DNA from 2 places in the Thioalkalivibrio sp. AKL7 genome. Region 1 is predicted to be linked to the other one. Evidence: riboswitches for the same ligand, from Rfam matches in the RefSeq annotation. Region 1 holds a riboswitch; the other holds the start of a gene.

Region 1 (4,177 bases):
CTGCACAATATCGAGACCGTGGTCGAGGACCTGCGTCCGCACTACGGCTGCGACTGTCCGGTGGCGATCGTCTTCCGCGCCAGCTGGCCGGACGAGACCGTGGTGCGCGGTTCGCTGGGCAATATCGTGGAACGGGCAGAGGCCCTGACCACGCGGCGTTCGGCGCTGATCCTGGTGGGGCCGGCGCTGGATCCGGGCGATTTCCGCGACAGTGCGCTGTACGACCCGGCGCACGTGCGCCGTTATCGGGGCATGGACGGGGACTAAGCGTCGCGTCTTCGATCTTCCGCAGGCAGGGACGATCCCGGTGAGCGTTGTGGAGCCCCCGGTGTTCGCCTGCAAGCAGGCTCCTACAGGTTCCCGGCGATGTGGGAGCCTGCTTGCAGGCGAAGGTGGTTGCTTCCTGGTCAGGATTACGGAAAGGGGCCGCCCAGGCGGCCCCTTGGTTCCTACCCGGTTCAGCGGCGGCGGTAGTTGTCGTGACAGGCCAGGCAATGGTGGCGCACGCCGTTCAGGGCCTCGGTGGCGCGAAGCTGGAAGTCTTCGTTCCCTAGGTCCTCGGCCGACTCCACCTTGCGCTGTAGTTGTTGGGCGGCCTCGCGGTAGGCGGCCTTGTACTCGGCGAAGTCCGGGTCTTCCCAGGCCGCGGGCAGGGCACCGGGTTCGCCGTGCCGCGCGGGTGTCTCGCGTGCGAACCAGGTTTCGATGTCGTCGGCGCGGCGCGCCAGTTCCTCGGCCAGATCGGGCAGACGTCCGGCGAATGGTGCGCCATAACGCAGGATCTGCTCGATGCTGCGGTAGGTGGCGGATGTGCCCTGCATGCTCTGCTGACGGAATCGCTGGAAGGCCTCGGGGGCGTCTACATCGGCCGGATCGTCCAGGGTCTCGTGATACTTGCCCCAGGGGCCCGGCATTGGGATCGTTACCTCTCCGGCGATCAGGGTTCCTGCGGCAGTCAGTAACAGGACTGTCGCGAAGAAGGTCGTCAGCGAGTGACGGATGATGGATTGTGTCCATTTCATGTCGATTCTCCCTGTGCGAGTCAGAAGCGGAACTGGTGCTGCAGATGCAGCTCCCAGTTCGAGGTGTCGTTGTCGCGGTCCAGCCACATGAGCTGGGTCTTCTGCCGCTGGCCACGGTGGTACCAGTTGAGGCCGGCGCCCCACTCGCGCTGCCAGCGCTCGTCGCTTTCCAGGTCGTCGTCGGCATCGTGACGCAATACCGCGTGGCGGGCAGCGAGCTCAAGCCCCGCCACCGGCAGCGACTGCGCCAGTTCCAGTTCGGCACCCAGGTCGTGGTAGCTCGTGGTCCGGTCGGGGGAAACATTGCGGCGGAAGGCCGCCAGCGAGAGAGACGTGTGGCCGAACTTGACCACCGCGTCGGCGGTGGCGGTGACCCAGTCGGCGCGCTGGTGCTCCACCGTGCCTTCCAGTCCGCGGCTCCAGTCACGCAGGTGATTGCGGCTGGCGGCCTGCACGCCGGCGCCCAGGGCGACCGTGTGTTCCACGGCCTGGCCCACGGTGGTGTTGTCGCGCGGAACCGCCCCTACCGGGGCCCAGGCGCTGCGGGCGCTGAGCAGATGCCCGGAGGTGGATGGGCGCTCGTCGCGCTGGTCGAGGCGCCCCCGGCCGTCAAACACGCCGAGGGCCCAGGCGCGGTCGTCGGCCGCGCCACCCAGGAGGGCGACGCCGGTGTCGCGTCCGGCCGGGACCTCGAACTGGTTGCCGGCGATGCTCAGCTCGGTGAACAGGCGATTGGGCCCGCCGATATCCCGTGGCAGCCCGAAGGGCACGGTGAACTGACCGGCCCGCAGACTCAGCGATTCGCCCAGCGCGTACTGCAGCCAGACGTCGCGCATGGACAGCTCGCCGCTGCTGAAATCCGGCTGCAGACGGAAGCTCAGATCGGGGTGGAACAGGGTCCCGGAGCTGTCCAGCCAGGCGCGGCGGAAGTCGAACTCGCTGCGGGAGCCGTCCGGGTCTCGGTTGTAGCTGTAGCGGCCCTGAACTAGCGGATCCAGGGTGACCTGCAGGCCGTCTTCCGCGTCGCTGAAGTCGAAGCCGGCCTGTGCCGGCGCGAGACTCGTGGCCGTCATCAGACAAAACGTGGCAAGGGCCGGGACGGCATGTCGCCCCGGTCGGACATGGGTGTTTTCCATTGTTGTGGTGCTCCCCTGGACGAGCGACCCCGCACGCCGTGGATGAAACGACGCCGGACGCTGGACAGGGAGCAGGGTAGGGCCGGTCGTTGAGCACACCGGTCCTGGCCCGCTCGGCCGCCCACCGCGGCGTCGGGTGTTCTCCAGGCCGGTCTCCGGACTCGCAGAGTGGATGCGTGATGCATCCAGGGCGGGTCGCCTTCCCGCGGGCATCTCGGGGATGCGCCGCAGTGGCATTGGATCCGCCCTGACTCTGCCTACCGTTGCGGGGGCAGTGCCGGACTTGCGAACGCGTGTTCGCGCACCGGCTTCCCGATTATCCCCGGCCGGTTCTGGCCGGGGCACCTGAAGGCAAGGCGGACCCTACGGCGCCTTCGTTTGAGGGTCAAGGGCGCGTTGAGTCGGGATGGCAGCGGTATCCGTTGATCTGGATCAACGGAATACCCGTTTTTGATCGCGTCCGGTTTCCCGCGTGGGTAGGGTGGGTTTCAGACGATCTGGACCGAGTCTAGATCGGTTCGAGCCGACACCCATTCCCCAAGGGAGACCTGCCATGAAGACACTTTCCGGATTTCGAATGACGGCGCTCGCGGCGTGCGCGGCCGTCGCCATGGGGGCCTCGGCCCCGGTGCTGGCGGATACCGACTATTCCGAGTACCGCGACGTGTTCGAGCCGTTGCCGGCGCTGCCGCCGATCCCGGCGGACAACTCGATGACGAAGGAGAAGATCGAACTGGGCAAGATGCTGTTCTTCGAGCCGCGCATCTCCAGCTCCGGCGTGATCTCCTGCGCGACCTGCCACAACCCGGCGCTGGGCTGGGCGGACCGTATCCCGCGCGCGGTGGGGCATGATGGCCAGGTCGGCGAGCGCAACACCCCGACGGTATTGAACTCCGGCTTTTTCACGGCCCAGTTCTGGGATGGCCGCGAGGACGACCTGGAAGGCCAGGCGCTGGGTCCGATCCAGGCCGCGATCGAGATGGCGATGCCATTGGAGGACGCAATCGAGCGTCTGGAAGAGTTCAACGAGTACCAGGAGAAGTTCCAGGCCGCCTATCCGGACTATGACGGTGACAACGTGATCAATGCCGATCACGTGGCCCATGCGCTGGCCACCTTCCAGCGCACGCTGAATACCCCGAACTCGCCGCTGGACCGCTGGCTGGTTGGGGACGAGGGCGCGATGAGTGAGCAGCAGATGCGCGGCATGAAGCTGTTCGCGGATAACGGGTGCGTCGCCTGCCACCGTGGCCCGGCACTGACCGACAGCCACTTCCATCGCATCCAGGTGCCGGGCTCGGAAGACGAGGGCCGTTACCTGGTGACCGGGGAGGAGAGTGATCGCTTTGCCTTCAAGACCCCGACCCTGCGCAACGTGGCGCTGACCTACCCCTATATGAACAACGGCGAGACCGCCACGCTGGACGAGGCGATCCGCATCATGGGGCAGGAGATGCTGGGCATGGAGTTCAGCGACGATGAAGTCGCGGACCTGGAGGCCTTCATGCACGCGCTGACCGGTGACATGCCGCAGTTCGAGATCCCGTCACTGCCGTAAGCGACCGGTTGCCACTGGCGATGACAAGCCCCCTCCGGGTCCGGAGGGGGCTTTTTTGTGTCGCCTATTCGACGGTGATGGTGATCTTGTCGGAGGTCACTGGCGGGTCGAAGCTGAGGTGGCGGTAGTCCATGAAGAGCAATTGCAGGGTGTGGGTGCCTGGTTCCAGTTCGATTTCGCCTTCCGTCTGACCGCCTCCGAAGTGGCGCTTGTGGTCGGAGAAGGGGAGCGAGGCATCCAGGTCGACCTCGTCCAGCGGCTGGTTCACCAACAGGTGGTGATGCCCGGTGTTGTCGGCCTCGACGCCGGCCGGGGCCACGCCCATGCCGCGCAGGCCCATCTGGATCCGCACGGGACTCTCGACGGTGTCGCCATCCTGCGGGCTGATGAAATATACCTTGGCTTCATCGGCGGCCGAAACGCGCTCCATGCTGGTGGCGCTGCCAGCGGCCAGGGCGAAT
Region 2 (4,177 bases), on a different contig from region 1:
CATGCCCGGGAGCTCCGCAGTGGGGCTGACCGCGAGGATGAAACTGATCATCGCGCCCCAGCCGGCGGCCACCACGACACCGGTCAGCAGCAGGCGGGTCGGGGTCCAGCTGCCCGTGCCGTGGGCCAGGCCGAACACCAGAATGGTGGACAGCAGGGCGCCCACGAAGGCCGCGGCCGAGACCGAGAACATGGACAGCCCCGCGAGCATCGCCAGCAAGGCGCCCACCGAGGCACCGCCAGAGAGCCCCAGCACGTAGGGATCGGCCAGTGGATTGCGTAGCAGAACCTGCATCAGCGCTCCGGCCAGGCCCAGCAACCCGCCGGCGGCGAACGCGGCCAGCGCGCGCGGCAGGCGCAGATCCAGTACCAGGGTGCTGTGCAGTCGCGAGGCCTCGCCGAAGAAGACACTCAGGAGGTCAGGGAACGGAATCTGCACGCTGCCGTAGGCCAGTGCCACCAGGACGGAGAGCACAGACGCGGGCAACAGCACGCCCAGGGCCAGGAGGAACGAACGGGTCAAGCGGTAGCCCTCCGCTCCAGGCGGACGAAGCGGTAGGTTGCCGGAACGGCGGGAGCGCTGCCTTCAGCGCACGTACCACGCTCCTTCATTGGTGTCCCGCGATATCCTTTCCGGGAGACTGCGAGGCGGACCGTCATGGTCATGGGGCGGAACGGCGGGCGCGGGCGCGTTCGAGTTCTTCGCACATCAGGGCCGTGCCTTCCGCGATGCGTCCGGTATGGCGTTGCAGGAGCGAAGGGGGAATGAAGAACAGATTGTCGCGCTGGACCGCGGTCAGGTCCTCCCATTGGCCCCAGGCGACCACCCAGTCGGGACGGTCCTCGCCCATGCCGCCGCCGATGATGACCTCGGGGTCGGCATCCAGTACGGCTTCGCGCCCAATGCGTGGCACCAGGCGGTCGAGATCGCCGAACACGTTCACGCCGCCACACACGGCGATGGCCTCGGCGATCAGGTGGTCGTCATTGACCGTCATCAACGGTTGCTCCCACACCTGATAGAACACGCGAATCGGGTCCCGGTCACCGTACGTGGCGCGGAGCGCGTCCATTCGGCCCAGGAAGTCCTCTGCCGCGGCGTCGCCCTGGTCATGCGTGCCGGCGAGCGTGGCCATGCGCCGCATGCTCGAGGCCACACCCTCGAAGCTGCGTGGTTCCGATACGTACACCGGCAGTCCCAGTTCGCGCAGGCGTTCGACCTGGGAGGCGGAGTTGCCGCTCTTCCACGCGATCACCAGATCGGGGTCCCTTTCCAGTACCCGTTCCAGGTCAATCCGGCTGTAGCCGCCAATCCGCGGGATGGCCTCCGCCTCGGGCGGATAATCGCTGTACTGCGTTGCGCCCACGATGCGGTCCCCCGCACCCACGGCAAACAGCACCTCGGTGATGTGCGGCGCCAGGCTGACGATGCGCTCGGCAGGCTGCTCCAGATGGACCTCGCGGTCATCGTCGTCGGTGACCGTGATTGAGTCCGCCATTGCGATCAGCGGGGTTGAGAACAGGCCCAGGAGGCAAGCGAGAAGTGGAGTTCGGGAAGTCCAAAATTGCATGATTTTACAGTCGCATTGGATTGGTTGTTCAAGCGCCTTCGAGCCGGCTGGGGAGCCGCCACCTGGCGCTGGACTAGCGGGGCATCATAGCAGCAAGCCTGGGGCGCCTCGGAGCGTCAATTGGTCGGCAGTGGGCTTGCCGCGTATGATTGGCGCCTTGCTACCAGGTGCCCGGGCGACTGATCGCGCGGGTTAAACGGGAAGTCGGTGCAGGCGCGAGATCCTCCGCAGCCCCATTCCGACGCTGCCCCCGCAACGGTAAGCGAGTGGGTTCGAGGGGTGCTTCCGCAGGCCGCTCGGACCTCGACAAGTCGAAAGCCACTGGGCCGAACGCGGCCCGGGAAGGCGACTTGCCGCCCCGGGTTGCCGGGGCCTCGCGAGCCCGGAGACCGGCCTGGACGATGTTTCTGCGACCGCGCGGTGGGCGAGGGTCGGTAGGTGCGGGCCCCTGTGGCCACACCCCGATCCCTCTGCATCCGCGTCGTGTCCCCCTGACGGTAAGCCGATGCAGTCCGAGTTGCCCGCCAATGAGAACCCTTCCTGCCCGGGCGCTGATGCCGGGGGTTCGGGGTTTGCCCAAGATGAGCTTGCGGCCGTCTATCGCGTGATCGCGGAACGCCGGGATATGCGCCATTTTCGGCCGGACCCGGTCGATCCAGCGGTGTTGCGGCGGCTGCTCGAGGCGGCGCATCGCGCGCCGAGCGTGGGCTATATGCAGCCCTGGCGCTTCCTGCGCATTACCGACCCAGCGGTGCGCGAGGCGCTCCACGCCCACGCGGCGGAGGAACAGGCGCGCACCGCCGAGGCCTGTGGCGAGCGCGCGGCCGACGTGCATCGCTTGAAGCTGGAGGGCATCCGCGAGGCGGGCGAGTTGCTGGTCGTGGCCCTGACCGATGGCCGCGAGCGCTACGTGCTCGGCCGGAGGACCCTCCCCGAGATGGACCTCTGTTCGGCCGCGTGTGCGATCCAGAACCTGTGGCTGGCCGCCCGCGCCGAGGGCCTGGGCATGGGCTGGGTCTCCCTGTTCGATCCGGACTGGCTGGCCAACCGGCTGGAGATGCCCGAGGGCGGGTACCCCATTGCCGTGCTGTGCCTCGGGCATGTCGAGCGCTTCTATGACCGGCCGATGCTGGAAACGGCGGGCTGGGACACCCGCCGCCCCCTGGAAGACCTGGTGTTCCAGGATCGCTGGGGTGCGCCGTGCGAGCTGGCCTTGCCCACGGTTGTGCGGGAATCCGCCGCGCGTCCGGATGGGCCATCCGGGGGTGGCAACACATGAGTACCTTTCTGATCCTGATCGGAGCCCTGATCCTGGACCGACTGTTTGGCGACCCACGGCGGTTCCATCCGCTCGCCGGATTCGGCCAGCTCGCGGCCTGGGCCGAATCCCGCTGGCATGCGCCGAGTCGTGTACGCGGAGCGCTCCTTCTCGCGGCGCTGGTCCTGCCCTGGGTGGTGCTGGCCGCACTGGGCACCTCGTTGGCCTGGGGCTGGCTTCTGACGCTGGCGATCCTGACGCTGGCGATTGGCTGGCGCAGCCTGGACGAGCATGCGGAGGTGGTGGCCGAGGCCCTGGAAAAGGATGACCTGTCTGGGGCGCGCACCGGCGTCGGCATGCTGGTCAGTCGCGACACGGCGGCCCTGGACGAGCGAGGGGTGAGTGGCGCGACCATCGAGTCGGTGCTGGAAAACGGCAACGACGCACTGTTCGCCACGATCTTCTGGTTCCTGGTGGCTGGCGCGCCGGGCGTGGTGGCCTATCGCCTGGTGAACACGCTGGATGCGATGTGGGGCTATCGCAATGACCGGTTTCGCTCGTTTGGCTGGGCCGCCGCGCGCCTGGACGATGCCATGAACCTGATCCCCGCCCGCCTGACGGCACTGGGCTATGCCCTGGCCGGTCGTGGCCGGGACGCGCTGCAGTGCTGGCGCGAGCAGGCCGCCGGCTGGAAGAGCCCGAATGCGGGGCCGGTGATGGCCGCAGGGGCGGGTGCGCTGGGCGTGGTCCTGGGCGGAGCGGCACCCTATGGCGGGCAGCGCGAGTGGCGACCCCGTCTGGGGATGGGCCGCATGCCGGACGCGGCGGGCATTCGCCAGGCGATTACGCTGCTGGATCGTGCGCTGGCCATCTGGATGGCCTTCATTGTGGCCGGGGTGATTGTCGTTGTCCTGTTCTGAGGCCCAATCGATGCAGACGCCGGAGCCGCAGGCACTGATCCAGGTGCACGGGGGCGGTATCCGCCAGGCGGCCGCGCGCTACCGGATCCCCGAGGCCGACTGGCTGGATCTCTCCACGGGCATCAACCCGCATGGCTACCCCGCGGGCGAGCTGCCGCCAGGGGTCTGGGCGCGCCTGCCGGAACCGGACGACGGCCTGGAGGCCGCAGCCGCCGCCTATTACGGGACCGGGGCGCTGTTGCCGGTGCCCGGTTCCCAGGCCGCGATACAGCTGCTGCCCGCGCTACGGGAAGGCACGGCGCGCGTGGGTATCCTCGAGCCCAGCTACAACGAACACGCCCGGGCCTGGCACGGGGCCGGGCACGACGTCGTCCCGCTGGATGGGGATTCGATCGAGGCCGCACTGCCTGGCCTGGACGTGCTGGTGCT

What was found. Region 1 has a riboswitch for cobalamin ahead of G315_RS0109360 (porin). Riboswitches for the same ligand answer to the same signal wherever they lie in the genome.
Region 2: it holds a riboswitch for cobalamin, as region 1 does, so the genes downstream of both, bluB (5,6-dimethylbenzimidazole synthase) here and G315_RS0109360 (porin) in region 1, are expected to answer to the same signal.

The regions. Positions count from the first base shown of each region.
Region 1 covers NZ_KB906951.1:78,337-82,513, forward strand. The annotation lists gene cobM (precorrin-4 C(11)-methyltransferase) at 1-267, shown strand, start outside; gene G315_RS0109355 (cytochrome c) at 459-1,022, opposite strand; gene G315_RS0109360 (porin) at 1,043-2,158, opposite strand; cobalamin riboswitch at 2,287-2,522, opposite strand; gene G315_RS0109365 (cytochrome-c peroxidase) at 2,736-3,716, shown strand; gene G315_RS0109370 (DUF4399 domain-containing protein) at 3,781-4,177, opposite strand, start outside.
Region 2 covers NZ_KB906947.1:421,514-425,690, reverse strand. The annotation lists gene G315_RS0101865 (iron ABC transporter permease) at 1-522, opposite strand, end outside; gene G315_RS0101860 (cobalamin-binding protein) at 662-1,498, opposite strand; cobalamin riboswitch at 1,719-1,983, shown strand; gene bluB (5,6-dimethylbenzimidazole synthase) at 2,076-2,849, shown strand; gene cbiB (adenosylcobinamide-phosphate synthase CbiB) at 2,846-3,748, shown strand; gene cobD (threonine-phosphate decarboxylase CobD) at 3,759-4,177, shown strand, end outside.